4 regions of the Shewanella glacialimarina genome follow, and region 3 is predicted to be linked to each of the others. Evidence: predicted binding sites of a transcription regulator. Region 3 holds the regulator's gene; each other region holds the start of a gene.

Region 1 (7,881 bases), 2.1 Mb from region 3:
ACCCAGGGGCAGATTTAGAGTTATTTGTTGGCTTGCTGGGCTTTATTGCAGATAACAGCACACTGAATCAAAGCTATATTAATGCTCACACAGAAGGTGTTGTTGAAGCCATTACCCACGCACAACAGTTCAGTGCAAATCTGCAAACACTTGCCGACTCTGTTGGGGTGACGTATTCGGACTTAGTACAGTTTTACCAACTTTTTAGTCAGCATGAGCAAGTGGTTACGGCCACCTGCCAAGGTGTTAATCAGTCAGTGAATGGCACTGATATCACTAATGCGATTATTAATTGTCATCTTGCGCTAGGTCAAATAGGCCAGGTTGGAGCAGGATTCTTTTCGCTGACCGGACAGCCTAATGCAATGGGTGGCCGAGAAGTAGGCGGTTTGGCTACTCAATTAGCCTGTCATATGGGATTTGCTGATAATGAGCGGGCGTTACTGGCAGACTTTTGGCAATGCGGAACAGTGGCTAAACAAAAAGGCTTAGCGGCTGTTGATATGTTTGATGCGTTAGCCGATGGTAAGATAAAAGCCATATGGATTATGGGCACTAATCCTGTGGTATCGCTACCTAATAGCGCCAAAATTGCCAAAGCACTAGCCGATTGTCCGTTTGTGGTGGTGTCTGAAGTGAGTCCTGATTCTGACACCGCTAAGCTAGCGGATATATTGTTACCCGCGCAAGGATGGTCCGAAAAGTGTGGCACAGTAACCAATAGTGAACGCACTATTACACGCCAGCGTGGTTTTATTACCGCCAAAGGTCAGGCAAAACCTGATTGGTGGGCGGTGAGCCAAGTGGCGATTAAAATGGGCTTTAACGGCTTTGATTTCGAACATAATGCCAGTGTATTTAGCGAATTTGCATTACTCAGTGCCAAAGTGAAACAAGCTTTTCCAGATAAACACTTTAATCTTGGCGGACTCGCTGGATTAACGAAAACTCAATATGATGATTTAGTGCCAACACAGTGGCCAGTTGCAACCATTGAGCAAATAGGCCAACAACATCAACGTGTTTTTTCCAATGGCCAGTTTGCAACTGTCAGCGGTAAAGCACAGTTTATGACGCCTGCGAACGTATCAGCTCACTTAGCCAAAGGTCAATCAGTAACTGGTGTTGCAAATAGTCGCCCAAACTTACCCGCTTTGTTGCTCAATAGTGGCCGCAGTCGAGATCAGTGGCACACCATGACCCGTACAGGCCATATTGCTAGCCTACGCGCCAGCGTGCCAGAACCTGTGATCCATTTACATCCCAAACAACTGGGTTTATTTAATCTAGTGGAAGGTGGGTTAGCCCGTATTCAAGCTGAACAAAAAACAAAATCAACCTCCCAATATTTTACAATGGCTCGTGTGGTCGCAGATAAAGACATGCCAGTCGATGTTGCGTCTATGTCTATGCACTGGTCAAAGCAGTTTTCACTGACCCAAGGGATTAATCAAGTCATTGATAGCCGAGTTGATCCCATTTCACTTCAGCCAGGATTTAAATGCCAAGCTGTCACTTTATCGCCGGTTATATTAGCTCTGCAAGGGGTGGTATTTGGAGATCATGATAAAGCGGCTATCGGTCTTTGCTGGCAAGTGGCTCAAACGTTAACCAATGGTATTTGTCATCATATTGGGTTTGAAAACCAACAAGATGGTTTTGCATATCAAGCCACACCCTATTCATTAAAGTGGACCTTAACGCGAGTTAGTCAATCTGGGCATCAGTTGTTGCACATTCAATGCAATGTGCATAAGGGGCAATTGATTGCGTTGAAAATATTATCGCGCAGCCCCGTTAATGTGGCATTAGAACCTATAGGCGCATTTATTGGTAAAACCTTAAATAGCCAGCTATTAGGCCAACTTCATCAACAGATTAAAGCAGGTAATAGTCCATTAATTTGTGCCTGTACTGGGGTAAGCGCTGCCAGTATTGGTGATCAAATCAATCAACAATTTAGCCAACAAGTGTTTAAACAAGGTGTAAAAAATATCAGCTTTGAACAGGCTTTAGATGCGACGCAATCCACATTAGGCTGTGGCCGACAATGTGGCAGTTGCCATAGTGAAGTTAAACAGTGCGCCGCAGCGCATTGGGCTGAGGCGCTTACCTATACTGATTCTAGTGATGAGTCAGATACCGAGCATCAACAAACCAATCCAGCAAAAGAGGATGTTGCCTAATGAATAATGTCGAAGCCATGATTAAAAATACCCATCAGACACTTAGTGCAGAACAAACTCTCAAAGGTGGAGACGTGGCTATTGTTGGCGCAGGATGTGGTCAATTAGACTTGATGACCATTAAAGCCGCACGCATTGTGGCACAAGCAGAGGCATTAGTGTTCGACAGTTTGGTCAGTAGCGATATTTTGACCTTAGTGAATGCCCAGTGCCAACGTCATTTTGTCGGTAAACGTTGCGGCCAGCCGAGTACTCAGCAGGATGATATTAATGCGTTATTGCTTAAATTAGCTCAGCAAGGGTTAAAAGTAGTCCGTTTAAAAGGTGGCGACCCACATATATTTGGCCGCGGCGCTGAGGAAGCACTTTATCTCGCTAATCATGGAGTGCGCTCGCAGTTTTTTGCCGGGGTTACCGCTGCTTTGGGCAGTGCTGCCAGCACAGGTATTCCACTGACATTTCGAGGTGTCGCCCGCAGTGTCACTTTAATTACTGGCACTAAAATGACTGATGCTGATAATGCCAATGCGCCAACACAATGGCAGGCGTTACTTGTGGCGCAATCTACCCTAGTGTTTTATATGGGAAAAGAGCAGGCAGCTAGTATTTCACATGGGTTAATAAACGCCATGTGCGCGGCAAATCTGCCTGTTGCTTTTGTCACTAATGGCGGTCGCCCCAATCAATTAGTCACTTATTCAACCGTGGGTAATATGGGACACGATGCATTAAGCATTAAAGATTCAGGGCCAACGCTAATTATTATCGGTGAAGTGGTCAGTGTCGGGTTGCAGTTGTCGCAGTTACTTGCAGACATTGGCGATAACACCCAGCATTCATTCCCCCAAAGCGAATCATTTGAGGTGTTATATGCCTAAAATTGGACAGCTTGAACTCACCTCTGTTGAAGACTTTGACTTTCGATTATTGATCAAAGCGCTTGGCAAGGGCGAAAAAGGCTCACGCAGTTTAACGTTTGCCGAAGCTAGTTTGTTAATTCAAGGTTTTGCCAAAGGCAAAGTGACTAAAGCCCAAATGGCCAGTGCAATGATGCTAATGCGGGTGCGAGGCGAAACCGTGGCAGAGGTAGCAGGTGTTGTTGCTGGGCTTAAACACACTATTAATCCTGCTTGGGGGGAATTAAACGTTGATATTGATTGGCCAGTTTATGCCGGAAAACGTGAGCAGTTACCTTGGCTACTGCTGGTGGCAAAGTTGTTAGCCCGCAAAGGTATGCGGATTATGTTACACGGTGATAGTCAGGCCTTGCCCCATCGTCGTCATGTTGAGTCTTGTATTCAAGCATTAGATATTGCGCTGTGTCAAACGGCAGAAAAAGCACAACAAGCATTGGATGATAGCGGCATAGTATATGTCCCTGCAGGTGATTTAGCCCCTGTGTTAGATGATTGCCGTTTGTTGCATCAAGAACTTGGCTTAAGAAGCATTATTCAAACCGCATCTCGCTGCATGAACCCTAGTAATGCGCCATTGAGCCTACGCAGTTTTTTTCATCCTGGGCTTGATGAATTGCATCAAAAAGTGGCAGAGAAATTATTTACTGAAGATGTCTACCAACAAGGTGTTGTCGGTATTTTTAAAGGCTTACAAGGCGAGACGGAAATAAATCCCCGTGTCACAACTGATGTTCAAGTCGTGAAATACTCTGGTGAGAATGTCCAGTTTAGTGCATTTGAGCTACCAACATTGTTGGAGGGCTTTTCTGGTGCAAAAGTGGGCCAGGCAGAACTGGCTATTGAAATACTTGCGCAGCTTTGGCGCACAGAATGGCACAATCAAGCAAATAATACTCTGTCCGTTGAGTTAACTGAACTCACCGCCACTATGCCTTGCTCCATGATTAAGCAGGCATTAAGCAGTGTTGAAGCGACATTATGTTTTGTGCTGAGTTTACTGGACGTTTTACAGTCTAACAGTATTGTTATACCTGAAAAATTGGCCTTAGCTCAGCAATGGTGGGCAGGTCGATTGGATTCCAATACCTTCCCTGAGCCGAATTCCCTTACCTTGTTTGAATCATTGAATACGTCATCAACATGCGCGAAGGATAAATTATGCACAGTATAATTTTATGTGATTCAACATTTTCACAATTAGACGATGCTGCAAAGCGTTTAGCTGACTATCAAGCCATTTTATTATTAATGGGTAAAGTCAGGGTTATGAACTCTATCAGTGAGGTTGAGGCCATGTCTCACTCTTACCCTGTTGATGTGATGTTAGTGCTAACCGATAAACTCGGCCTGCACACAGAGGGGTTTATTCAGCGAAATCTGCTGACTCAATCAACAGCGATTATCGTTAATGCTAATCAATGGCAACAGCAACAGTTAGCGGCTCTATTAACCTGTGGTCGTCTTACTTTTGTCCCCGATGTGTTGGTTGCCAGTCGCCTAGTCAGCTTAGTCAATCTGGCTAGAATACGTTTTGATGCCGCTAATAAGAGTATTGCAGAATTTAAAAAACTCGATGATGAAGTGAAAGGGCTAAAGCTACTGAGCCAAGCCAAACTTATTGTGATGCAACAAGGGTTTGATGAAGCAAAAGCACACAAGATTATTCAGCAACAAGCAATGCAAAAGGGCGTCAGCGTGGCTCAAATGTCAGCACAAATTATTGCGGTGATGACATCCGATCAGGCTGCAAAAAATGCAGGAATATCGGTTATGCCAGAAAACAGTGCGCCTCATTATGGTGCGGGTGCGCTTAATATGAAGGTGACAATAACAAACGTTAGCAATGTGTAGTAGATAAGTTATTGTTTTAATAGTTAAAATCGATATTGTAAATAACGTTGTTTTTGGCATGTAGTATGCAGTACCAGTAAAGATTTATATTAAAAATCGGGTTTTATTAAGGCAAAGGCGCCAACTTCTTAACTGAAGTTGGTGCCTTTTTTTTTAATAAACCAAGGCATGAAGGAGCCACATATGGCAGTCACAAAATCTAAGTTAGTTGTCGTGGGTAATGGCATGGTTGGCCATCATTTTATTGAACAATTGTGCAGCCTGGGGCTGAACAAACAATTTGACGTGCATGTCTTTGGTGAAGAGCCTCGCCCGGCATATGACCGGGTGCAATTATCCAAGTATTTTGAAACCGGCACAGCCGACTCTCTTATGCTAACCAGTGCGCAAGATTATGCTGATTGGGGGATTAATTTACACCTTAATACCCAAATTACCGCTATTGATATTGCCACTAAAACACTCACCAGCGCGAAAGGTGTTCAATATCAATATGACCGTTTAGTGCTGTCGACTGGCTCGTTTCCATTCGTGCCACCGATTAAAGGTAACGACCGTGAACACTGTCTGGTGTATCGCACCATTGAAGATCTACAAGATATTCAAGCTGCGGCAAATAATAGTAAAGTTGGCGTAGTTGTCGGTGGCGGTTTATTGGGGCTTGAAGCGGCTAATGCCATGATGCAGTTAGGAGTAAAAACCCATGTGGTTGAGTTTGCACCACAATTGATGCCGGTTCAGCTTAACGACAAAGCCGGCGATTTGTTATGCAGCAAAATTGAGCAACTCGGGGTGAGTGTTCATACCTCTAAAGCGACTACGGCAATTATTGATGGTGAAACCGCGTTGCATCGGATGACATTCAGTGATGAGTCATATTTAGAAGCGGATATGATCGTGTTTTCTGCCGGTATTCGTCCACAGGATGCATTGGCTAGAGTGTCCAACATTAACATTGGTGAGCGTGGCGGCATTGAAATTGACGATTACTGCTTAACCTCGGCGCCTGATGTTTATGCTATTGGTGAGTGCGCTTTATGGCAACAAAAAATATTTGGCTTAGTCGCGCCGGGGTATCAAATGGCCCGTGTTGCGGCATCTCATATCGCCGCATCGGTATCTATTTTAGAACCTAAAAATAAAGCTGCTAGCTTTACCGGCGCCGATATGAGCACCAAACTAAAATTGCTGGGTGTAGATGTTGCCGCAATTGGCGCTAGTCGTGGTTTTGATAATGCACAGTTTGTCGAGCTATCTGATAATCAAGCGGGTATTTACAAAAAACTCTGGTTAGATGAAACCGGCAAATTTTTAAAGGGCGCCGTGCTGGTGGGCGATAATAGCGACTACAGCCGTTTATTAGAGGCTTATTTATCGCAGGATGAAATTATCGGCTCAGCGGTTGAGTTGTTATTAGCGGGCGCAGAATCTGAAGCAGATTTAAAAGACACTTCAATAGTGTGTTCATGCCATCAGGTGACCAAAGGCGATATTGTCGATGCAGTGAAAGCCGGCAATCATAAAATGGCTGAAATCAAATCATGTACTCGCGCCGCATCGGGTTGTGGTGGCTGTGCACCTATGGTGCAAAAAATTATTGACCAAACATTACAAGCGCAAGGGCTAGATTTTAATGCCGGAATTTGTGCTCATTTTGATCATGACCGTCAAGCCTTGTATCACCTTTGTCAGGTAGAAGGCATTAATGATTTTGAGACATTAATGACCTTGCATGGCAAACCTTCACCCCAAGGTCACACCTATGGATGTGATATTTGTAAGCCGGCAGCAGCATCCATTTTTGCCAGTTTACAAAATCAATATGTACTAAACCAAGACAATAGCCATGTGCAATTACAAGACACTAATGATGCTTTTCTTGGCAACCTGCAAAAAAATGGCACTTACTCTATTGTGCCGCGCATTGCCGGAGGAGAAATTACCCCTGCCAAACTTATCGCTATGGGGCAAATCGCTCAAGATTATGACTTATATACCAAGATAACCGGCGGCCAACGTATCGATATGTTCGGTGCGCAGTTGTCACAATTACCCGAAATTTGGCAAAAACTGATTGATGCAGGTTTTGAAACCGGTCATGCGTACGGCAAATCTTTGCGCACGGTTAAATCTTGCGTTGGCAACACATGGTGTCGTTACGGCGTGCAAGACGCGATTGGCTTAGCGATTGATTTAGAAAATCGCTACAAAGGCTTACGCAGTCCTCATAAATTAAAATTTGCGGTATCAGGTTGTACCCGTGAATGTGCTGAAGCACAAAGTAAAGACATTGGTGTAATAGCAACTGACAAGGGTTGGAATTTATATGTTGCCGGTAATGGCGGTATGCGCCCGCGACATGGTGATTTATTTGCAACCGATTTAAGCACTGCAGAGCTATACCAATATATCGATCGAGTGTTGATGTTCTACGTTAAAACCGCCGATAAATTACAACGTACTTCAACGTGGATGGACTCGTTAGAAGGTGGTTTAGGCTACTTAAAGTCGGTGGTTATTGATGATGCACTCGGTCTTAATACTGAGCTTGAAAAACAAATGGACAGCATTGTCGCCTCTTACCAATGTGAGTGGAAAACCAGTCTTGAACAGCCATCATTCCTGAGCCGCTTCAATGAGTTTGTTAACCCGGCAGATGCCCCTAAAGCGGACACTTCAGCCTATCAACGCATACGTGAACAGCGTTTTCCAGCCATTAAAGATGCAGGGGCAGGCACTATCGCTATTCGCGACATTACTGACGAACAAATAAACAATACTGTTGAGGAGGTTGTAGCATGAGTTGGATAAATATTTGTGATGAAACCAGTCTGCCCCAAGGTTCTGGGGTCGCTGCATGGGTAGCCGGTAATGCGGTTGCCATTTTTAACCTAGGTAAAGATGGCTTATTCGCATTAGACAATATT
Region 2 (7,881 bases), 880 kb from region 3:
GGTTTTTCAAATTGTTCTTGCCTAGTTACTGCACAGCTATCATTAACTACGCCGACAAACATTACACACATTATTACACTGGCAGTAATTAGCTTATAGCCGTATGGAAAAATTTTATAGAGCATCATTTCACCTATGATTTAGTAGTTCAGAAAGAATTTCAGCCGATTCTAAACTCTGCTGCGGACTAATATTCAATGGCGTATTATTAATACTAGCTTGCATTAACTTTATCGCTCGCTCCTGTTCTGTTGTATTAGGCCAGCCATTAATTTTTTGCTGCCGAAGAAAAGTATTTTGCAAAATTTGGTAAATAAAATGATCTATAGCGGCAAGAGAGTTAGAGTATTCATTATCAATAATAGTCGCTCTTAGTTGCTCAAGCTCTTCCAGTTGCTGAATGAGAATAATTCTTATTAGAGCATTATGGTGACTAGTTGTATTATTGATAATCTCTGAGATATCAATTTTGCACTCTTTAGAAACCTCATCAGCCGTACAATAGCCAAAAGCACAAATTTCGTCCGCTTGTGAGGTATTAAAGATTAAAGACGCTACCTGAATAATAGCGATGGTAAGTAATGATAGTTTTTTCATAGAAATCCATTTCGTACTTTTTTGTAAACTCTAACTTAAAATTCATCATGTTGCGATAGTCTCGTAGTGCTAAATCATAAGTAAATTTACAAAATGAAGGTTAAAAACCGATACCGTGCCACTAACTAAATAAACGATGAATATTCTGACTAGAGGAGGCCAAGAAGCAGCCAAAGGTGAACGCTTTGTATTCCCGAGTGAGCGCAGGCAGGTAAAGGCAGCTTTTGGCATCGCATTACAGAACGTACTGAGCTTCGTTGCATAGAAAAAGGTCTATGCTTTCAAAAAGAGTTGTCACCATTCACGATTTAAGGCGAACCATCGCCAGCTGGAGCGTCATGCGAGGCGGTAACATTCAAACGACGAGTAAGCTGTTAGGCCATAGCCCTAAGAATTTAGACAAAAGCCAGTATCACACACTGCAACTATGCTCATTTAGATATTGAGCATGTTATGGCTGAGTTGGGAATTACAACGGCACATTTATTAGGAACCAACATACCGTCACTGGGTGTGGCGGTATAGATTTATAACCATTTATATTTGTGACCAGTAGCGATGAGGTTTTGCTTTAACCTATTTTTCATTTCATCGCTTGCCCTGAAATAAACAGATTTAATGTCATTGTCGTAAGCGTCTTGGCTAAACCCGCGTTCTTTTGCTTTGTCATACCACTTATGGCCTAAGTCAAACTCACCCGTTGAAAGGTAAACAGCGCCTAGCAAAGTACATGGCCTGAAATTTAATGGTGTCACTTCATGTGCTTCTAAACCAAGTTTAATTGAATTCACATAATCCTTTAAGTCTCTGCAAACGCCACCGTATGTGGTTAATAAAGCAGATTTTAACTTCTTTTCATTCTTAGGGATATTAAACGGATATGATTCATCTAGCGCTTTTTTTATTTTAGTCAGCACTTCAGCTTTTCTATATGCAGCACTGGCATTAACCAGCTCCCAAGGTAGGCTTTTTTGTTTCCAGTTTTGAAAATGAACGTGTGCAAGTTGAAGGTGATATTTCTGTACAACAAGTTCAGTTGAAAAACCAACACTATCTAACCATTTAAGCTCTTCAGGAGTAATTGCATTCTTACGCAGTTGAGTCAAAAGCTTATCTACACGGGAATTCTTTTGAATATTTCTGACTTCAAAATCCTCAAAATCAACACGGCTTGCTTTGAATGCTTCTGCTTTTTTTCTAAGTTGATTCTGTAACATTTCAGCTTTTGCTTTAGCTTCAGATAGAACTTTAGCTTTTCGTTCAAGAATCTCCTGCCGTTTTAGTGCTTCAATTTCATCGAGTTTGGATTGGTAATGAGAAATAACAACATCGACAACATCTTTATTGGCTTCTTTTGATAACTCTGTTTGGCTTGTTGTAAGCCTTCTTTTTGTTTCGACTTTAAGTTTAAGCCCATCACAAATTAAACTTTCAAGCTTATCTGCAACGTTTTCTTTTGAATTAACAGCCCTGAAAAGCTGACGTGTCGTTTGCCCCAACGCAATAGACATAATTTCAAGATCAGATTCTAAAACACAAATATCGTGTTGAGTTATGTATTTCACAAAAAGGTCAATGTAGGTACTTAAAAGAGGATACTGCAATTTTGGAAATAGCAGTTGAGCTTGAGCGATCTGTTTATTAACCACAGTAAAAATCCATTTTTATGACGTTGATTTAATAGAAAACTATTGGAAATACGCTTAAATGTCCATGATTGAGTTCAAACTATCAAAAAGCGGAGTTTTGAAGAGTGCTTAAAAAATTCCAAAAAAGGGGTTTCCAGAGGCGGCACATAGGCGGAACCACTTTTGGCGATTTTATTAAGAGTTTGATTTTAAGATAAAAAGAGGTGTTATGGTCTCCCCACAGGGACTCGAACCCCGATCGGCCGCTTAGGAGGCGGCTGCTCTATCCTGTTGAGCTATAGGAAGACGAAACTGATTATACTGGTTTTCAGCCTGATGAAAAGAGCTTATAGGCGATTAAAATCGTTAGGATTTAATTGCTTAATTATTAAACTGATTTAAATAAGACAAAAGTTGCTCACCTTTTGTCTTATTTACCCTAAACACTTAGAGTTTAATGGCTATATCGTGAACCTGAATGTTATCGGCGGCATCAACGTGTTCAATCATCGCGGTGGCTGTGCCTTCACTCACTTGATCTATCACTATTTCAGTGCGGTTTTTAGTCACAACAGCGCGCATGATATTAAGACGATCGGGGATGTTTTTTTGCAAAACCAACTGAAATTTGTCACCCAGTTTAACGCCATTTTTACGGCCTAAATTGATAATCACTCGATCCCCTTGCCTAGCGATAATTTGCCCTAGCAACGGGCGACACTTGAGTGCGTTATCAAGTGACATAACACTTAATTGCAGCTGGCTTGTGATTGCTTGACCATAGGATGAAGACCAAAAACGCTGGCTGTTTGGCATTACGGTTTCTTGACGTTCAAACTCCCAGGGGGCTGTGGTAGCAAATGTTTGTGACCACACCTCTTCACCGCTGATGCCATGATATAGGGTTAGTTCATAGCTAAATTGACGTGAGGGGACTTCATCAACAAAGCCCATAAAACTGCTGGTGTAAGGCTCTGTCGACATATCAGTAATGTAAGATTTCAATATATATTGGCTATCGGTGATTTCACCAAGCCAACTAGGGATGCTATAGCCTTTGAAATTAACCAGTTCATTGGCGGTATCTAAGCGTTCATCAGCATGTACCTTAGCGAAACTAGCGCTTGATTGTTGATTAATGGCTTTACCAAATTGAAGCGTAAAAGCTTTATTAAAATCGGATAAATGACCATAACTTAGCTGAGTTCTGTCAGCTATATCTGCCTGCGGTAACATAATAGCCGCCTTTAAGGACTGTGCCTGACACTGCTCTGTTTCACTTTCATCATCAATATTAAGCGACAAAATAACCGTCATAATATCATTGCTGACTAACTCGCTGAGCAATTCAATATTATTGGCCGCGCCCATTCGTTGCATTGAAAAGGTATCCTGGGTGAGCGAGCCTTGAGTAATTTGCTGCTGGCTAGAAAAATTAACCCCGCCCCTCAGACTGGCGTAATTCAATGCTTGGTTAATGGCGTCTTCGCGCGCTTTATCTATATTACCATTCATAACTTTGGCAGTACCTGTCACTTCAATTTGCTCTGCAATTGAATAAGGACTCAATAAAAAAGGCAATAACATCAAGGCCCGACACCATTTAGGCCACGAGTATTGTGTTAACTTATTATTTAATGCATGTACCATATTTCACCCTGCGTCAGATATCTGTCACTTGTACCACAAAACAACACGTTACATCGCTGAAATAGCGCTGTCGTGAGTTACTAACAACTTATCAAGCAAAAACTGTGCCCAATCTATCTTTACTTTCGCTAACGACACTATGACTGACGCCACTATGATTAGCGCTACTATGAATAACGCCGTTACAATTAATGAAACTCTATCTAGTTTAAGTCTACCTAAAACGGTCTGAGGTTTATTGACTTCAGTTTTATAAGTAAACAGCGCTTTATAAAGGTAAAGAATACTTATCCGATGCCGATATATCAGTATCAATTGAATAATATTGTTTTTTAGACAGACGCGAAGGACTCAATCATGCAGCACAAGCTTTCTATTCTCGCTCTGATGCTAGTCACCATAGGGCTTGCTGGGTGCGGTAATACGCTTAACCCCGCAGCAAATTTGGACTATGCACAAAATGGCCAACTAGTGGGTTATCAAGACGCTGATGACGTGCACCAGGAAAAACTGGTTTATGATATTAATGCGTCGGGTTTAGCGCCCAAGGGACAAATTAATATTTGGGCTGAAAAATTAGTCAATGAGTTGGTGTTACAAAATGATGCCCTGCGTCCTGATCAACCCTTATTAATTGTTACCCCAGTAATGAGTAGCGACTTTAATCAAACTAATGAGTTAGCACTTCAGCTGCAACAGAGTTTACTGAGCGCATTTCACGCCCATGAATTCAATTTAGTTGACCTTAATGTGTCAACGTCACTGCGCGCGACAGAAAAAGGCGAATTAATATTAAGCCGAAACTGGGAACAACTTCCCGCTGACATGCCTGTATCTCATGTATTAGTGTCAACATTAAATCTCACCAATGAAGGTGTGAATTTTAATGGCCGTGTGGTGGATATAACCAATAATCGTGTAGTGTCGGCGGTGCAGTCTTTTGTCGCAGGTCAAAGTTTATCCGGCTATGTTTTGCCAGCCAATAAAATACAAACCCGTGACGGATTAATTTATCGAACCGAAAATGTTAAACAGAGTCGCTACACTGTGATAGGAGACAAGCAATGAAAAATCTAATACTAATTGCAGTGCTAAGCTTTTTAATGCTGGGTTGTACAAGTAATGATAAGTATGTGCTATGGGAAACCGAGGCTCCAAGCCACTTTCCTAAAATTTCAGCTATTGGTTATGCACCACTCGCTACCCAACCAAGTAATATTGAAGCACATAAAGTATTGATGGCAATGCAAGCATCAAAAGTGGCCGCTTATCGTGAATTAGCAGAACAAGTATATGGGCAGAAGATTGATGCGGTTAGCAATGTCAGTGAGTGGCTACTGACTAACGATAGCGTTAAATCCTCTGTTAGCGGTATTATTCGTGGTGCAAAAGTGGTTAAAACCTACCCTTCTGGCGACTTTTATGTCACGGAACTGGAGTTAGATTTTGAACAGGTTTGGCATTTATACGAGCAACAAAACCGCGCCAAACGAATAAAAGAAGTGACTTACTTTTAACCCGAACGCACTTAAGTTATTTCAACAAAACAAAACGCCGCGTATTATCGCGGCGTTTTGTTTTGAGTAACTGCATTTATAACAACTAAATGATTATCCTCAAAAATTAAAATTTCACTTTAAATGCCAACGCCGCTGCGGCTTGATTACTGAGTTCTTCGGTTGTTTGTGGCTCGCTTAATTCCATCTCACCACCAAAATAGTAACCAGTATAGGCATTCAAGCTAACGCTTTGGCTAATTTTCCAACCTGCGCGTAAAAAGCCAACCCACTCTTCAATTTCAATGGTGGTATCATCATTTTCAATTAAAAAGCGTTCTGTACGACGAGAGCTACCGACACCAAAATCCCAGTCGGTTGAAAGCTGATACGTTAACTCTAAACCCGCAGGGCCACTGAATCCGGCTTGGAACGGGTTAGCAAGTACCCACTTATCATTAATTTGCCAACGCACCGCAAGATAGGGAACGGTTCGCACCTCAGATATATCATTAAGATAAGCCACACCAAGACCTAGCATATTGCCAGATTCAAAACGGTACATACCTGAAGCAACTACGCCATAACTTTGAGCATTTGAAGATGATGCGGTGTTGGCATAGGCATATTGCACTTTAGGTGCAAACATGAACATCCACTGATTATCAGGGCGATAAATCAAAGATAGCCCAGCGCTGTACTGATGAATAGAAGACCAGGGCACAGTATTAGTTCTTAAGGGAGTTTGCTGGTTAATACGCCAGCCATAGTCAAGATTATCATAACCAATGTTAGCGCCTATCATCCATTGTTTGTTTAATGGCATGGCCGCGGATAATTTGGCGTTCCATACATCACGCTTTAATTCATTACCATTATTACCTACAGTGGCGGCTTGCGAGCTGGTACGGGCGACATTGAATTCAAAAGGCGCACGATCTGGTGATGATGTCGATGCTAAAGCACTCATACTTGTTAAGCTTAAACCTGCAACAACGCCTGTCACTAATAAAGGTAGCAAGCTCATTTGGGATAAATAATCTGGGCTAGATTTATTTGGCTTAAATTGGTTCGGCTGTAAGTTAATGTGAAGTGCAGTAGTCATTAAAAGCATCCTTTCTAGGGTAACAAGTCGATTGATACTGCCTGAGGACAGTGTGGTATTTAAAATAGTACGAATTGTGCTACAAAGTGGTTCAATATCATCCTATTTTTATAAAATACGATGATATTATTTTATCCTTCACAATATTATTTACAGGCTCTTATTTATAGGCTCAAGTGATTATAGCTTGTGCGCTTTTAAAAACATCATCGCTGTTTCAGTTAAGTACGCTTGCCTTTTAGACAATAAATCCGCTGTTGGCAGGCCTAATTCTAAACGCATTCTCAACTCACCAAATAACATTAGACTTAATCGTACTGCACTGTCATGGGGGTTATTAAAATGATATTGGCCATGTTGATTAACCTTTTTGAGGTAACCACTGACTAAATTTAAAATATGTTTTGGGCCAGCATCATAAAAAAGTGCTGCCACTTCAGGATGAGTATCAACTTGTGCAACACAGGTAGTAAAGACGGTTATAGCCTCTTCTGACGCTATCATGGCACCAAAATGTTGAGCAAATGAAGTTAATACACGCTCAGGATCGGTAGCATCCACTAACAAATTTTCAGTCAGTTGATGTACTACACACTTAGATTCTATTGAGGCAACAAAAAGATCATCCTTCGAGCCAAAATGAGCATATACAGTCTGCTTTGACACGCCTGCGTGTTTAGCCACTTCATCCATGCTCGTATTTGGAAAGCCCTGATGGCAAAATAAATCAATAGCCGATTGCAGAATTTGCTCTCGCTTCTGTTCACTTTTAGATAATGTCATTTGATTATTCTGGGTCAATGTTTGTTCTTCTGTCATCTTTTCCCCGTATGTTGTCACATCAGCTAAACAGTTAACACTATTTAATCACAAAATGGACTGGACAGTCTAGTTCCTTAAAACTAGACTAGGCAGTCTAGTTAACACTAACGTTACATCATTAACCTAAACATAGACTTGTTTTATTAACGTGTAATACACGCTCGATAGCATTGGAGAATACAATCATGGAACATAAATCGACCCGCTCAATGCATCGATATATGGTAGGCCTATTAAGCATATTGCTCGTCAGTAGCTGTGGCTCAGAGGTTAAGCAACATTCAAAGTCTGTTAGTTATCAAACGGTAGCAGTCTCAAACATTGTCGCATCCAATTATTATCCACATGAACAAACCTATACCGGTACGATTCGCTCTGCAAACACCACAGGTATTGGTTTTGAGCTAGCGGGAAAACTCAATGGCATAAATGTCGATAGTGGTAATAGCGTTATTAAAGGGCAAACACTTGCCACACTTGATACAAATTTACTTCAGGCTGAAAAACAACAACTTGAAGCAAGCCTGCAACAAACAAAAGCTGACCTAGACCTTGCCCAAAGCACCCTAAAACGCACCTTGGC
Region 3 (7,881 bases):
GGCATTAAATTCATTAGCAAGAATAGCCAGTTTGGTAGCAGCTCGTGCGTGTAAACCAAGCTTGTTTGATATGATGACTTGGCGCTGTAAAAGACTCATTTAGTTAAGTTCCGACAAGTAACTGAATAGCGATTATTTATGCTTGTTTATAAGCTCTCGGTGCCTTGCTTGAACAACATGTTTTTTACCACTTGAAAAACGTTTAGCAAGCTGGTCGGCGATATAAACTGAACGATGCTGGCCACCAGTACAACCAATAGCTATGGTTAGGTAGCTGCGGTTATTGCGCTCTAAGTGGGGCATCCATGTTTCAAATAGGTTTTCTATTTGCCAAATGAATTTATTTACCAGCGGTTGCTGGCCAAGAAATTCCTGCACGGGTTCATCTAATCCAGTAAAGGGACGTAATTCTATTTCCCAATGTGGGTTAGGTAAAAAGCGTACATCAAACATAAAATCGGCTTCGGCGGGCATACCATATTTAAAACCAAATGACTCAAAATTGATCACTAACTCTTTATCAACACTGCCCATTAAAATTTCACGTACTTGATCACTAAGTTGATAAATATTTAACTTAGATGTGTCGATAAAATGGTCTACGTATTCAGAAATAGGCGCCAGTAGCTTACCTTCAAATTGAATCGCATCCTGTAGGGACATATTCTTTTTCGATAATGGATGTAGTCTGCGGGTTTCACTGTAACGTTTTAGTAGGGCTTCATCACTTGCCTGTAAAAAAAAGCTTATGACTTCAGTATCCTTAGATAACCACGCAAGCTGCTGCTGTAATACTTTACCTTGCTCTTCTATATTTCTAACATCAACACTTATGGCCACCAGTTCATTGGTGTTTCTAAGCTGCTCTAATAGTCGTCCAATTAAGGGCAGTGGTAAGTTATCAACGCAATAGTAACCCAGGTCTTCTAGTACCCTAAGTGCGACAGATTTACCTGAGCCCGAACGACCGGATACAATGACTAATTTCATGCTGTGATAACCTGATAGAGTTCAGTTGAGTTACTTGCTTTTCGTAACTGCTTAAGAATCTGTTTATCCGATAACTTTTCAGCCATTGAGGATAGGGTACTGAGATGTTGCTGGCACTGGTCTGCTGGCACCAGTAATGCAAATAAGAGATCCACTGGTTGTTTGTCGATAGCATCAAATGAAATCGCTTCTTCGCACTTTATAAAAACCGCGATAGGGCGAACGATGGACGTTAAACGACCATGCGGGATTGCAATGCCAGAGCCTATTCCTGTGCTACCCATTTTTTCTCTAGCCACTAGGCTTTCAAAAATCTCTTGTGAAGATAGGGATGGGTACTGGGCTGCAGCTAAATCGCTGATAAGCTCCAGTACCTTTTTCTTACTGCCCGGTGTGGCACAGGAGGTGCATTCCGGCTGCAGGATGGTACTAAGTTCCATCATTAATGCTTAGTTAATTTCTCTTTGTGTTTAATGACCTGACGATCGAGTTTATCAATCAGGGCGTCTATAGCGTGATACATGTCGGCATGTTCAGATGTCGCAAATACTTCAGCTCCATTTAAGCTGACTTTTGCTTCAGCTATCTGTTGTTGCTTTTCGACATTTAATACTACGTGGACATTATTGATCTGATCGAAATGTCGTTCAAGTTTTGTAAACTTACTTGTGACATATTCTCTTAGTGATTCAGTAATTTCAATATGATGACCCGTCAAGGTGATTTGCATATTTTTCCTCCAATTGCCTAGGTAGATTATAAACTCTTACGTTGGTTTGAGGGAGGGATCATCATCGCTTCGCGGTATTTCGCGATGGTGCGACGTGCAACATTGATCCCTTGTTCTGCCAGAAGGTCTGCCATTTTACTGTCGCTTAATGGCTTTCTCTGGTTTTCAGCTGCCACCAGCTTTTTAATAAAGGCTCTAATTGCTGTAGATGAACACTCTCCGCCATCATCAGTACTTACATGGCTAGAGAAAAAATACTTAAGTTCGAATAGTCCGCGCGGTGTATGCATATACTTTTGCGTGGTGACACGCGAAATAGTAGATTCATGCATTTCGACAGCTTCAGCTATGTCATTCAACACCATAGGCTTCATTGCTTCTGCACCATACTCAAAAAAACCTTGCTGAAATTGCACAATACAATTGGATACTTTAAGCAGGGTGTCGCTACGGCTTTCTAAGCTTTTTATAAACCATTTGGCTTCTTGTAAGTGACCTCGAATAAATTGAGTATCTGTTGAACTCTTACTACTTTTTGCCATGGCGGCATATTGTTGATTAATCCCTATTTTAGGCATGTTATCAGGGTTCAATTCAACTACCCAACGGCCATTCTTTTTCGTCACTGACACGTCTGGGATAACATATTCATCATCCGGTGGGGTGATCATCGTGCCAGGACGTGGATTTAAAGATTGAATTAATTCAATGGCTTCGCGCAGCTCATCTTCTTTTAGCTTAGTTTTACGCATTAAGGTGCGAAAATCACGTCCTGCTATCAAATCTAAATAATCTTTGATTAATATTCTGGCATTATCAATATGTGGCGTATCTGGTGCAAACTGAACAAGTTGAATCAACAAGCATTCACTTAAACTACGCGAAGCAACCCCGAGAGGATCGAAATGTTGTATGCGTTTTAGTACCGCTTCTACTTCGTCTAATTCGACAGAATCATCGCCCATAGCTTCTAAAATATCTTCAGTACTTTGGGTGAGATAACCTGTGTCATCAATGGCATCAATAATGGCTGTGGCAATAGCTAGGTCTGTTTCAGAAAAAGGGGTTAGATTTTTTTGCCATTCTAAATGCTCGTATAATCCTTCGGATGTTTCACCTTGGAAGGGCATGTCATCATTTGGCATGCTGCCTGAACCCGAACCAGGACTTGCCATTGGTGAGGCGCTGTACACTTCATCCCAGGTAGTATCCATTGGCAAGTCTTCAGACATTTGCTCTTTAGTCATTGACTCTGCGGTGTCGACATTTGAAGTGTCTTTTTCGACTACAGGTGCACTGATTTCATTGAAGTCAGTTTCTGATAGGTCTTTTGAGTTGTCATTTTTGTTGCTAAGTGCTGAAAATTCATCTTCCATTTCAAGCAAAGGATTGGAATCTAATACTTGTTGAATTTCTTGCTGTAACTCCAAAGATGATAACTGCAGCAAACGTATAGCTTGTTGCAGCTGTGGGGTCATAGTGAGGTGCTGACCCATTTTAAGTTGGAGTGAAGCTTTCATTACTGCTGATCCCTAGAAGAATTCGGCTTTCTACACTGATTAAAGTGAGTGATAGTCGCAATTTTTTAACAAATGGTTTTACTTTACCTACAAACGATCTATTAGCTTAGTTGCCAGAAACACTATGCCAAGCAAGTGCTTCAGATCCTATTTAGATTAACTATAGCTTGAATTGTTCGCCTAAGTATACTGCTCGAACTTGCTGATTGTTGAGTACTTCAGTTGGAGTGCCTTCGGCAATCAAATTTCCCTGACTAACGATATATGCCCGCTCACACACATCAAGTGTTTCACGGACGTTATGATCAGTAATTAATACGCCTAGGCCACGGTGTTTGAGTTGAAGAATGATTTTCTTAATATCAATCACTGAAATAGGGTCAACACCCGCAAAGGGCTCATCTAACAATATAAATTTAGGATTGGCTGCTAAAGCGCGTGCAATTTCTACCCGTCGTCTTTCGCCTCCAGATAGTGACATGCCTAGGCTATCGCGAATATGGGTAATATGGAATTCTTCTAAAAGATGTTCAAGTTCCTGAATTCGCTCATCCGAAGTCATCGATTTTCGGGTTTGCAACACGGCCATAATATTATCGTGCACACTGAGCTTTCTAAAAATACTGGCTTCTTGCGGTAAATAGCCAATACCTTTTCGCGCACGTAAATGCATTGGGTCAGCAGTTAAGTCATCGTCATCAATTAAAATGCGGCCATGATCACTTTTGACTAAGCCAACAACCATATAAAACGTGGTCGTCTTACCTGCGCCATTGGGACCAAGTAGTCCGACAATCTGGCCTGTTTTTACAGTTAGACTGACACTTTTAACCACTTGACGACTTTTATAGCTTTTAGCTAAATTCTCAGCTGTTAAGGTAATTTGGGTCATTGGTTACCTTGCTTTTTTAACGGAATTTCAGGTAATTTTTGTACTGGTGAATTATCATTTTGGAAGTTTTCCGGTTGAATAATGGTAATAACACGATCTTCACCTTTACCGGTACTTTCAGCGATAAGTTCCTGAGCATTAATATTGTAACGGATCACATTACCTGTCACTTTACTGCCAGCTTGATCTAGCTTAGCGTTACCGGTTAATAACAGTCCAGTTGTTGCTAAGTCATAACGAATTTCATTGGCACTGGCTGTACCTATGCGACCATCATCAAGTTCTTGTGAAAACGTAGCAGGGTTACCGGTCGCAATGAGCGTTTTAGTCTGGCCGTTTTCAGCTGAAAATGCCCGCAGTTCATCGGCTTCGATATTGATCGAGCCTTGGGTAATCTTTACTGGTCCGTTAAAAATAATTTGATTATTTTTAACATCAGCTCGTTGACTTACAGCAGCAATTTTAAGCTCTTGCTTCAAATCGCCTTCTTTGGCTACGGCGTTGCCTGCTAATATACTAATAGCTAAAGTGCAAATAACACTGCTTTTACCGAGCAATGTTGTTAAAAAATTAATGTGGTTCATATGTCCCTTCTACCTGACTGAGTAAGGTAATTTGTTCTGCATTGAGATCGGCAAATAGCCCTAAGCCTTGAATAATAAAACCATTACCTTTAATGGTAACTGACTCTTCAGAACGGCCTATCATAGTGTTTAAATTAAAGGTGACTTGCTGAGTCTCAAGTGATTGTAATGGCTCTTTAATATCAATAGCATCGATAACTACATCGTTATGTAAACTGACTTCATTTGAATGTTGATCTAAGGTCGCATTTTTAGCTGTTATTTGCCACTGCGCTTTACCATTTTCAGGGTAAATAAGTAATACAGGCTCTGTAAATAAAGTGGTATTTGAGCGGGTAAAATGTTCCATATGCTCGGCACTGACTTTGCTGTCAACAAACCCCAACTTATTAAATTCTGTCGTGCGAAGATTGTCGGCCACAAAATCAGGTCGCTCAATTCTAGGATCTTTGATTAACGCCATTTGATTACGTTTGACTTGTACTTGCCAATACAATACCAAGGCTAAGCCAAAAAATGCACAAATAGCCAATGTGGTTCGATTCATATGCTCATACCATGTGCACTTTCAAATTTATTTTGGCTTAGTAGTAACAAATCAGTGAGTTCTCTCAAAGCACCATTGCCACCTTTAATGGTAGTTATCATATGGCAATGTTGTTTCACGTAAGGATGTCCATCGGCAACGCTAACAGCAAGTCCTACTACTTTCATAACAGGTAAATCTACCATGTCATCGCCAATATAAGCTACCTGTTCAGCAGTGACGTTATATTTTCTGATTAATTCCTCGTAGGGAGTAAATTTATCATCTATACCTTGATAAATATCTTTGATACCTAAAGCCGTCATGCGATTTTCGACAATTTTAGATTTTCGTCCGGTAATAACCGCAACATTAATGCCACTGGTTAATATTGACCGAACGCCATATCCGTCTCGAGTATGGAAAGCTTTTGACTCTTCACCGCTATTATTAAGGTAAATACGGCCGTCAGAAAAAACACCGTCAACGTCGCAAATAAGCAGTTTAATTTTTTGAGCGCGCAGCCAAATATCATCACTAATAGGGCCATAAAAACCTTGGTGAGTTTGCGTATTTATTGTCATGTTTAAATTACTCCTGCTTTGACCATATCGAGCATATTCAACGCGCCAATAGGTTGATGTGCGTCATTGACCACAATTAAACCATTGATGCTTTTCTCATCCATTATTTGTAACGCTTGAGCGGCCAAGATGTTGGCTGGGCTGGTGACGCAGTTTTTAGTCATAACCTGTGAAATAGGTGTGGTGCGAAGATTCACTTCTGCATCGATGACACGTCGTAAGTCACCATCAGTAAAAATACCAACTAAGACATTATTATCATCAACAACCGCTGTCATGCCTAAGCCTTTATTTGATATTTCATATAGGGCTTCCGTGATGCAGATATCTTGCTTTACCAAGGGGAGATCTTTGCCTTGGTGCATCACATCATTGACCTTAAGTAATAATTTACGTCCTAAAGAGCCACCTGGATGTGATAGGGCAAAATCATCACGGGTAAACCCTTTTGCTTGTAATAGGGCTACGGCTAATGCATCACCCATTACCAATGTTGCTGTTGTGCTTGATGTCGGGGCTAGTCCTAGTGGGCAAGCTTCTTCTGGCACTTCAATACATAAGTGTACTTTTGCCAGCTTCGCCATATTAGAGTCTGGTTTACCGGTAACTGCAATCACAGGAACGCCCATACGTTGAATAACAGGCATTAATGTTAAAATTTCACTTGATTCACCTGAGTTCGAAATGGCTAAAATAATGTCGTTTTTAGCTAATGCGCCAAGGTCGCCATGGCTGGCCTCTCCTGGGTGAACAAAAAATGCAGGTGTGCCTGTGCTGGCAAATGTGGCTGAAATCTTATTACCTATGTGGCCAGATTTCCCCATGCCCATTACGATGACTTTACCTTTGCATTGCATAATTAATTCACATGCCTGCCCGAAGGCATCTGAATCTACAAATTGGTAGAGATGCTCAAGTGCCGCTTTTTCAATATCAATGACTTTACGGCCCCATTGACGAAATTGAGTTTGGTTTGCCATATGTGTCTCTCTTGGTAAAGTCCTTTGTGCTCCATCAAGAAGCGTTGAATATAACGTACTGGTACGCAACAAAGGTTAATAGTAATAAAACGCCATGCCAAGGCGTAAGCTGTCGCTTTGCACCGCTGGATAGCACTAATACTGCTAATGCGGCACTGGTGCCCAGTACCATGTAAAAATCTCTGTTTACTGCTGTCGCATCAACCTCACCTGGTGAGATTAGCGCTGGAATAGCTAAAACCGCAAGAATATTAAATAAGTTGGAGCCTACGATATTACCAATGGCTAAATCGTGTTCCTTTTTTAACACTCCAGCGATACATGCCGCCAATTCTGGCAAGCTAGTGCCAACAGCAATGATGGTCAGTCCAATGACTAAATCAGACAAGCCGTAAATTTTTGCAATACCTACAGCACCATCTACCATCCAACCCGCTGATAACGGTAAAAAAACAATGCCGATGATAATCCACATGATAGCATGAAATGTAGGGACATCTTTAGGGATCTCGTTGTCGAGTTCTTCATCAAGGGCGTCAGCTTCTTTATTGCTTAAAGCTTGATAAATAAATCCGCCCATAACAAGCAAAAAGGCAGCTATCAAGATCATTCCTTCAACCCGGGTGAGCATACCATCATGAATTAAATATCCCGCTAACACGGTTGCGGCAAGCATCAATGGAATTTCACGTTTTAAGGTTTTAGAGCTAACGCTTATTGCCCCAAGTAAGGCTGTAATCCCTAATATGAGAGTAATGTTAGCTACATTTGAGCCAAGCACATTACCTATAGCGGTATCGTTCATACCCTCCAGAGATGCCGTTGCAGCAACAAACATTTCTGGTGCAGAACTACCCATAGCCACAATGGTAAGCCCGATTAACATGGGAGGTAAGCCAAGATTACGGGCAAATGCAGACGCGCCATACACAAATTTATCAGCACTTATTACCAGTACTGCTAATCCAACGCAAAGCATCAAAATATTAACTAACATGTCATCCCTTTAATTTATTTGAACATGAGCATTTTCCCTGTAAATGACCCAAATTGAAAGCTGCAATAAGTATAAATA
Region 4 (7,881 bases), 940 kb from region 3:
GATAGAGCAAACCTCAAAACGTTACGATCCTGATTTGCCTGCATTGAGCAGTGAGATGACTATTGAAAGTAAATCATCTGGTGGAAGTGTAGGTGGCATACCAGGTGCGCTAACTAATCAACCTCCTATGGAGGCTGATATTCCTATTGAAGCAGGCGGCGGTGCGGCAGCATCATCAAAATCATCGGATACTCATCGAGAAGCCACCCGTAATTTTGACTATGACACGACAATTAGCCATACCCGCCAGCAAGTGGGGCAAGTTCGTCGAGTGAGTGTGTCCGTGGCAATCGACTTTAAACCTGGAGAGGCGGGTGAAGATGGCCAAGTTAGCCGGGTTGCGCGTACGGAACAAGAGTTAACTAACATTCGTCGGTTGCTGGAAGGTGCAGTAGGCTTTAGTAGCCAACGTGGTGATGCGCTTGAAGTGGTAACCGTGCCGTTTATGGATCAGCTTTTAGAAGAACTGCCTGCTCCTGATATGTGGGAAGAACCTTGGTTTTGGCGTGCAATTAAACTGGTGCTAGGTGCATTAGTGGTTTTAGTTCTTATTCTTACGGTAGTGCGCCCTATGCTTAAGCGCCTTGTTAACCCTGATGGTGTTAATATGCCCGATGATGTTCGTTTAGGGCATGAACTTGCTGAAATTGAAGATCAATATGCTGCCGATACGCTAGGCATGTTAAATACCAAAGATGCTGAATACAGCTATGCTGATGATGGTTCAATTCTTATTCCGAATTTACATAAAGATGATGATATGATTAAGGCTATTAGGGCACTGGTTGCAAATGAGCCGGAACTATCTACTCAAGTAATTAAAAATTGGTTACAAGACAATGGCTGATAATAAAACAGATAAAAAAGAAAAAGCTGAGAAAGTCGGTTTTGATTCTGAGTCCATATCTGGAATTGAAAAAACGGCGATTTTATTGCTGAGTTTAAGCGAAGCAGATGCGGCGTCAATTTTAAAGCACCTTGAACCCAAACAGGTTCAGAAAGTGGGTATGGCGATGGCGGCGATGGATGATTTTGGTCAAGAAAAAGTCATTGGTGTCCATAAGCTTTTTTTAGATGAAATTCAGAAGTTCTCTTCAATTGGTTTTAATAGTGCTGAATTCGTACGCAAGGCGCTAACTGCGGCGTTAGGTGAAGATAAAGCCGGTAATTTGATTGAACAAATTATCATGGGCAGTGGAGCTAAAGGTCTAGATTCGCTTAAATGGATGGATGCACGCCAAGTGGCAACCATCATTCAAAACGAACACCCGCAGATCCAAACCATTGTTTTATCCTATTTAGAACCGGATCAAGCGGCTGAAATCTTTAGCCAGTTCCCCGAAAATACACGCCTTGATTTAATGATGCGAATTGCTAACCTTGAAGAAGTGCAGCCCGCTGCATTACAAGAGTTAAATGATATTATGGAGAAACAGTTTGCTGGCCAAGGTGGTGCGCAAGCAGCGAAAATGGGCGGCTTAAAAGCTGCGGCCAATATCATGAACTACTTAGATACGGGTGTCGAAAGTCAGATTATGGAAACCATGCGTGAATCTGATGAAGAAATGGCACAACAAATTCAAGATATGATGTTTGTGTTTGAAAATCTTATTGATGTTGATGACCGTGGTATTCAAGCATTACTGCGTGATGTACAACAAGATGTACTAATGAAAGCGCTCAAAGGTGCTGATGATGCCTTGAAAGAGAAAATATTAGGTAACATGTCTAAGCGTGCGGCAGAGCTACTGCGCGATGATCTTGAGGCTATGGGACCAATTCGAATCAGTGAAGTTGAAGTGGCGCAAAAAGAAATTTTATCGATAGCCAGACGTTTATCTGATAGTGGTGAGATTATGCTTGGCGGTGGCGGCGGTGAAGAGTTCTTGTAAGAACCACTTCAGCCCATGACGAATGGCAATTGAACTTTCGAAGCGACATCTATCTCGAAAATCAACATGTCACAGCAGGAATGTATATAACATTGGCTAAACTATGACTGACTCAAAAATATCCAAGAAAGTTTTAAATGTTGAGGATGAACATGATTTCAGCCATTGGCAGCTGCCGGATGTCACCGAAGATATTTCAGCTAAACCCTCAAACCTATACGGTAAAAAAGAAGGTGTATATCAGCCTTCAGTTGCCGTGGTTGATAAAGTCGTGTCTATGCCGACTATGGCTCAAATTGAAGAGATTCGAGCAGATGCAGAAAACGAAGGATTTGAGCAAGGCAAACAAGAGGGGCTTAAACAGGGGCTTGAACAAGGTCGACTAGATGGATTAGCCCAAGGCCATGAAGAAGGGTTTACTCAGGGGCAAGAGCAGGGTTATGAAGCTGGAATGGTTAAAGCCAATCAACTGGCAGAGCAATTATCTTCATTAATCACTCAGTTCCAACAGCCTTTAGCTATTTTGGATGCTGAAGTTGAGTCAGAAGTGTTAGCAATGACATTGGCGTTAGCCAAAGCTGTTGTACAACAAGAACTGAAAATGCATCCAGAGCATATTGCAGCCACTATTCGTCAAGGCGTAGATGCTCTGCCAATAAAAGAGCAACGAGTAAAACTAAGATTGCATCCGGATGATGTTGCTTTGGTGATGTCTTTATACGGTGAGTCACAATTAAGCAAAAATGATTGGCATCTAGAAAGTGACCCAAGTTTATCGGTAGGTGATGTATTTATTGATAGTACACGTTCAAATGTCGACTTACGTTTATCACAACGTATTTTACAGGTATTTGGCAGCCTTGATGAACAATCAGCTCAGTTAGCTCGTCAAGTTGAGGTGGCAAAACATGAAGATAGCGTTTATACCACGACACAAGTAGATACAGAACTATCATCTGCTGATGTTAGTTCTACTCACGACAACAATCACAATCATGATAAAAATCACAATGATGATTCAAGCGATGAATATTCAACTCTATATGAGCCTGATGGCACAGCGTCATTAATCAACAATGTGCCAGAGTCAATTTCTGAAACACCAACTGATGCAGTTGGTTCAGTACAGGTTGTTATGGATGAAAAACGATCGGAATCCGAAACGCAATCACAATCAAAATTAAAATCCAAATCTATTGAAGCAACTGACATAGCAGCATCCGAATATGCTGACTCGCAAACTACTGAGCAAGGTTAAGTTGATGAAAGACCGCCAACATCAGTTACTGAATAAACTTAAAACCCATCATCTTAAGGTTGCTCCTGTACGTCCTATTGCTAGCGGTCAGTTGGTGCGTGTTGTGGGTTTAACGTTAGAAGCGACTGGGTGTCGTGCACCTGTGGGCAGTTTGTGTTCAATTGAAACTATGGCTGGTGAGCTGACGGCTGAAGTTGTTGGATTTGATGATAAATTATTATATTTAATGCCGGTTGAAGAGCTTCGGGGGGTATTACCGGGCGCAAGAGTGCAACCGTTAGGTGAGCAAGAAGGCTTAAAAGTAGGCTTAAGTTTGTTGGGCCGCGTGTTAGATGGCAGCGGTCAGCCCCTTGATGGACTGGGCCCATTAACCACAAGTGAACAGGCTTCTCGTCATCCTCCTTATATCAACCCCTTATCTCGACGTGCGATTACCGAGCCATTAGATGTTGGTGTACGTGCAATTAATGCCATGCTGACTGTTGGTAAGGGTCAGCGAATGGGCTTATTTGCCGGTTCTGGTGTGGGTAAGAGTGTTTTATTAGGCATGATGACCCGTGGTTCAAATGCAGATGTTATTGTCGTTGGGCTAGTTGGCGAGCGTGGCCGAGAAGTCAAAGAGTTTATAGAAGAGATATTAGGTGATGAAGGACGTGCTCGTTCAGTTGTTGTGGCAGCACCTGCCGATACCTCTCCATTAATGCGCTTGAGGGCATGCGAAACATCGACTCGTATAGCAGAATATTTTCGAGACTTAGGCTATAACGTATTGTTATTGATGGATAGTTTGACCCGCTATGCTCAGGCTCAGCGTGAGGTGGCTTTAGCGATTGGTGAGCCGCCCGCAACAAAAGGTTATCCACCTTCTGTGTTTGCTAAATTGCCTAGACTAGTTGAACGTGCGGGTAATGGTGGCCCAGGTCAGGGGTCTATTACGGCTTTTTATACTGTCTTAACCGAGGGCGATGATTTGCAAGATCCTATTGCTGATGCATCGCGTGCTATTTTAGATGGCCACGTAGTGTTATCGCGTCGCCTTGCTGATTCAGGCCATTATCCGGCTATTGATATAGAGCAATCGATTAGTCGCGTAGCGCCTATGGTGATCAGCGACGAACACTTAGAGGCAATGCGTCGCGTCAAACAAATGTACTCTCTTTACCAACAGAATCGAGATTTGATTTCTATTGGGGCATATTCGCAGGGGAGTGATCCGCGGATTGATAATGCGATTAGGTTACAGCCTGCTATGAATGCTTTTTTACGTCAGGGTTATAAAGAAGCGATTAGTTTTGACAGTAGCGCTATTATGATGACGCAAATAGCGGGTCAATGTCAGAATTAATTCAAAGCAATATTTATTTTACTGCTGATTTATTCGGTGTGTTGATTTGTTCGGTGTGTTGATAAGAGGTAACCTATGGCAAGTGATCCGTTAATTACCGTTCTCAAATTAGCGACCGAAGCAGAGAGTCAAGCGGCTATGCAGCTTAAGTCGGCTCAATTTGAAAAACAGAAACGGCAAGGTCAGTTAGATGCGCTAAATAACTACCGTCTCGATTACATGAAGCAAATGAAAAGCCGGCAAGGGCAAAGTATTAGTGCCAATCAATATCATCAATTTCATCAATTTATTAAACAGGTCGATAGTGCTATTACTCAACAAGTGACAGCTGTTCAAGACGCTGAATACCAGATAGGTTATCGTCAAACTCATTGGCTTGAAAAACAACAAAAACGTAAAGCAATTGAAATGTTGTTAGCCAACAAAGCAGAAAAAGCACAAATAGCAGAAACTAAGCTTGAGCAAAAAATGTCTGATGAGTTTGCAATGCAACAGTATATTCGCCAGCGCTTAAATAAGTAGCTTTTTTTAGGAGTCGATAATTAAATTGTAGCTATTATGTTGGCACTTATATTGCTTAATATCCATTACGTAATAATTAATCGTCATTGAAGTGGCGTTGTGACATTTTATTTAGCGTGTTATTGGACGGTAGATTAAATACACAAAAGATGATTGATTATCTTCTTTTAGATTGAGTTTGTGGAGCATATATAATGCAACAGATGAGTAATATTCTCTTAACTGGTACGAGTAAGTCTACAGGCTCACAGGCTAAAGATGCTATGCAAGTGTCTGAAAGTAAATCATTCCTAGATGAATTTAATCAAGCAAGCCAAATATCTTCTTTTCAATCGGCTAAACTTGTTAATACGAGTAAACAGTCTGAGCAATCAGCAATTAGCACTATTGATGTTGACTTATCAGAGCCTCTAGAGGGAACTGATATTGAGCTTATTTTCGCCCAATTAGACATGGCGCAATCATTTGACAAGTCAAAGGGCGACGGACAAATATTGCCGATATTCGAGGTTAAGGGGGAAAGTAATGATGCAGATGATGGGGGGCTTGATACTATAACGCAGACTTTATCTAATATTGATGGCATTGATGGCATTGATGGTGAAATTGATTTTGACGTTTTAGATAATCAACTCGCTAGTAATGACACTGATAGTGACATTACTAGCATAGAGCCATTAGAAAGTAGCCTGTTTAGTAATATGATTCAATTGCCGCTTGAAGGTGAGTCTAATGACGTATTTTTGGCGTCATTATCTGATTCTGAAAAAGAATTGTTGAGTGATTTTTCAACTTTATCAGCAGAACAGTTAATTGCCCTGAGCCATGATGATTTAGTTAGCCTTGTAGATGACTTTAATTTACAAGCTCCGGTGCTTGATGAATCTATTTTAGACTTAGCAGCTAAAAATTTAGAGGTTAAATTGGATCCTATTGCTGCTAATTCACTTAATGATGTCTCTCCAGCGATTACAGAGTCTTCTCCAATTGCGCCCCTTCAAGCTCCAATGTCTGCTATGGCTAGTGCCAATATGGTGAAAAATGTCATTCAAGACAGTGATGCGACTAAATTAGCGAATGACTCTTTGGGTCAAAAGAATAATGCTTTGTTTACCTCGGTGGGCACTCAAGATAGTAATAATGTTTTGGGCGATAAAGCACCTAGTCCAGCTAACATCATTGAGCCAAAGGCTTTGGCACAGGTTGACTTTAAAACGCAAACTTCTGCCGAATCGCTTAAAACAGCTTCTGTTGCAGCATCAATCAATATTGATAGCGAATTGGCTAAATCAGCTCGTATTGAAGTTTTTGGTGCTCCCGATGAAGCGATTGATGTAAAGGCGATGCAAAATCAAAGTAGTTTTACCCCTATTCATAAAAGTGAAGTACCGCAGTTTCAACTATCTTTAAAGCAACAGGGTGAATCTCAAGTTCAAATGCAGGAGATGATCCAACGTTTTTCACCTGTAATGAAGCAGCAATTGATCACTATGGTTAGCAATGGCATTCAACAAGCGGAGATTCGCCTTGATCCACCTGAGTTAGGTCACTTGACGGTTAAAATTCAGATAAATGGTGATCAAACTCAAGTACAGTTTCATGTTACGCAGTCACAAGCTCGTGAATTGATTGAGCAAGCAATCCCCAGATTAAGAGACATGTTAGCGCAAGAAGGATTACAACTTACCGACAGCCAGGTTTCGCAAGGTGGTGGCGGAAGAGATGGACAGCCGCAAGATTCATCTAGTAGCTATGCTGAGCAGCAAGATATGGATGAAAATTCAGCGTTAGAGCATTCAATGTTTCAAAATCATCCAGAGAGTTTGCAATCAGGTATAGATTATTACGCTTAAGTCGGTAATCTATAGCATAATTATTATCTTCAAGGTTCATAAGCTAACAAAGCGGTTTATGTTACCCTTATTAGATATTTGCATAATTGATACGCATAATTTGTTTAGGGATCTCCATGGCTGAAGAGTTAGAGCTTAATGAAGCAAGCAGTGAACCAAAAAAATCTAAAAAATTATTCCTTTTTGGTGGAATAGGGCTAGTTGTAGCATTATTAATTGGAGGGGGGGCATGGTTTTTTTTAGGATCTGACGAGCCAGCAGCACCAGCTCAAAGTGATGATGTCGGTGCAGTTACCGAATCCTCTTCCCAAGCACCAACTAATGAAGCAAATTATGTCGGTATGCCAAGACCATTTTTGTTCAATTTGCCAGGGGTCGATAGATCTCGTTTAGTTGAAATTAAGGTGCAATTAATGGTGCGTGGCGCTGATGATGAAACTGCAGTTAGAAAGCATATCCCCTTAATTGAAGATGCTTTACTAACCACTTTTAGCGGTGCAGATGTTCAAAAGTTAAGTACACAAGCGGGTAAAGATGAAGTACGTCAATTGGCGTTATTAAGTGTACAAAATACCTTGCAACCTGTTACTGGAAAGCCTCTTGTTGAGAAAGTGCTATTTACTGGTTTTGTGATGCAATAATCCAGATGGATAGAGTTAAGGTGAACATGTGAGTGATTTATTAAGTCAAGACGAGATTGACGCACTATTACATGGTGTTGATGATGTTGATGAGGATGATGGTGATATAGGTGGCGAAGATGCGCGATCTTATGACTTCTCGTCTCAAGATCGTATCGTTCGTGGCCGAATGCCGACACTGGAAATTGTCAATGAACGATTTGCTCGTCATCTACGGATCAGCATGTTTAATATGATGCGCCGAGCGGCAGAAGTGTCTATCAACGGTGTGCAAATGTTAAAGTTTGGCGAATACGTGCATACGTTATTTGTGCCAACTAGCCTAAATATGGTGCGTTTCAGCCCTTTAAAGGGAACTGCGCTAATTACT

What was found. The regulator sigma-54, encoded in region 3, starts transcription at its own class of promoters, with help from an activator protein. The targets are predictions, from matches to a motif close to GTTGGCACGNNNNTNGNNT.
Region 1: a site for sigma-54 is predicted at 5,007-5,025, ahead of nirB (nitrite reductase large subunit NirB). Genes of this name have one in related genera too.
Region 2: a site for sigma-54 is predicted at 3,969-3,987, ahead of FJ709_RS13300 (flagellar assembly protein FlgT). Genes of this name have one in related genera too.
Region 4: a site for sigma-54 is predicted at 5,056-5,074, ahead of FJ709_RS12990 (flagellar hook-length control protein FliK). Genes of this name have one in related genera too.

Annotation. Positions count from the first base shown of each region.
Region 1 is NZ_CP041216.1:1,554,830-1,562,710, forward strand. Features, by position in the region: gene FJ709_RS06710 (nitrate reductase) at 1-2,186, shown strand, start outside; gene cobA (uroporphyrinogen-III C-methyltransferase) at 2,186-3,064, shown strand; gene FJ709_RS06720 (glycosyl transferase) at 3,057-4,274, shown strand; gene FJ709_RS06725 (ANTAR domain-containing protein) at 4,262-4,954, shown strand; gene nirB (nitrite reductase large subunit NirB) at 5,138-7,756, shown strand; gene nirD (nitrite reductase small subunit NirD) at 7,753-7,881, shown strand, end outside.
Region 2 is NZ_CP041216.1:3,043,400-3,051,280, forward strand. Features, by position in the region: gene FJ709_RS13280 (hypothetical protein) at 1-62, opposite strand, end outside; gene FJ709_RS13285 (hypothetical protein) at 130-597, opposite strand; gene FJ709_RS13290 (hypothetical protein) at 1,125-2,246, opposite strand; tRNA gene FJ709_RS13295 (tRNA-Arg) at 2,456-2,531, opposite strand; gene FJ709_RS13300 (flagellar assembly protein FlgT) at 2,673-3,812, opposite strand; gene FJ709_RS13305 (FlgO family outer membrane protein) at 4,233-4,943, shown strand; gene FJ709_RS13310 (LPP20 family lipoprotein) at 4,940-5,392, shown strand; gene FJ709_RS13315 (DUF6268 family outer membrane beta-barrel protein) at 5,499-6,398, opposite strand; gene FJ709_RS13320 (TetR/AcrR family transcriptional regulator) at 6,657-7,295, opposite strand; gene FJ709_RS13325 (efflux RND transporter periplasmic adaptor subunit) at 7,484-7,881, shown strand, end outside.
Region 3 is NZ_CP041216.1:3,919,876-3,927,756, reverse strand. Features, by position in the region: gene FJ709_RS17160 (HPr family phosphocarrier protein) at 1-99, opposite strand, end outside; gene rapZ (RNase adapter RapZ) at 133-990, opposite strand; gene ptsN (PTS IIA-like nitrogen regulatory protein PtsN) at 987-1,430, opposite strand; gene hpf (ribosome hibernation promoting factor) at 1,433-1,720, opposite strand; gene FJ709_RS17140 (RNA polymerase factor sigma-54) at 1,747-3,240, opposite strand; gene lptB (LPS export ABC transporter ATP-binding protein) at 3,401-4,132, opposite strand; gene lptA (lipopolysaccharide transport periplasmic protein LptA) at 4,129-4,716, opposite strand; gene lptC (LPS export ABC transporter periplasmic protein LptC) at 4,703-5,263, opposite strand; gene kdsC (3-deoxy-manno-octulosonate-8-phosphatase KdsC) at 5,260-5,826, opposite strand; gene FJ709_RS17115 (KpsF/GutQ family sugar-phosphate isomerase) at 5,829-6,806, opposite strand; gene FJ709_RS17110 (calcium/sodium antiporter) at 6,841-7,803, opposite strand.
Region 4 is NZ_CP041216.1:2,984,446-2,992,326, reverse strand. Features, by position in the region: gene fliF (flagellar basal-body MS-ring/collar protein FliF) at 1-847, shown strand, start outside; gene fliG (flagellar motor switch protein FliG) at 840-1,892, shown strand; gene fliH (flagellar assembly protein FliH) at 1,996-3,150, shown strand; gene fliI (flagellar protein export ATPase FliI) at 3,155-4,495, shown strand; gene fliJ (flagellar export protein FliJ) at 4,571-5,017, shown strand; gene FJ709_RS12990 (flagellar hook-length control protein FliK) at 5,212-6,870, shown strand; gene fliL (flagellar basal body-associated protein FliL) at 6,987-7,511, shown strand; gene fliM (flagellar motor switch protein FliM) at 7,540-7,881, shown strand, end outside.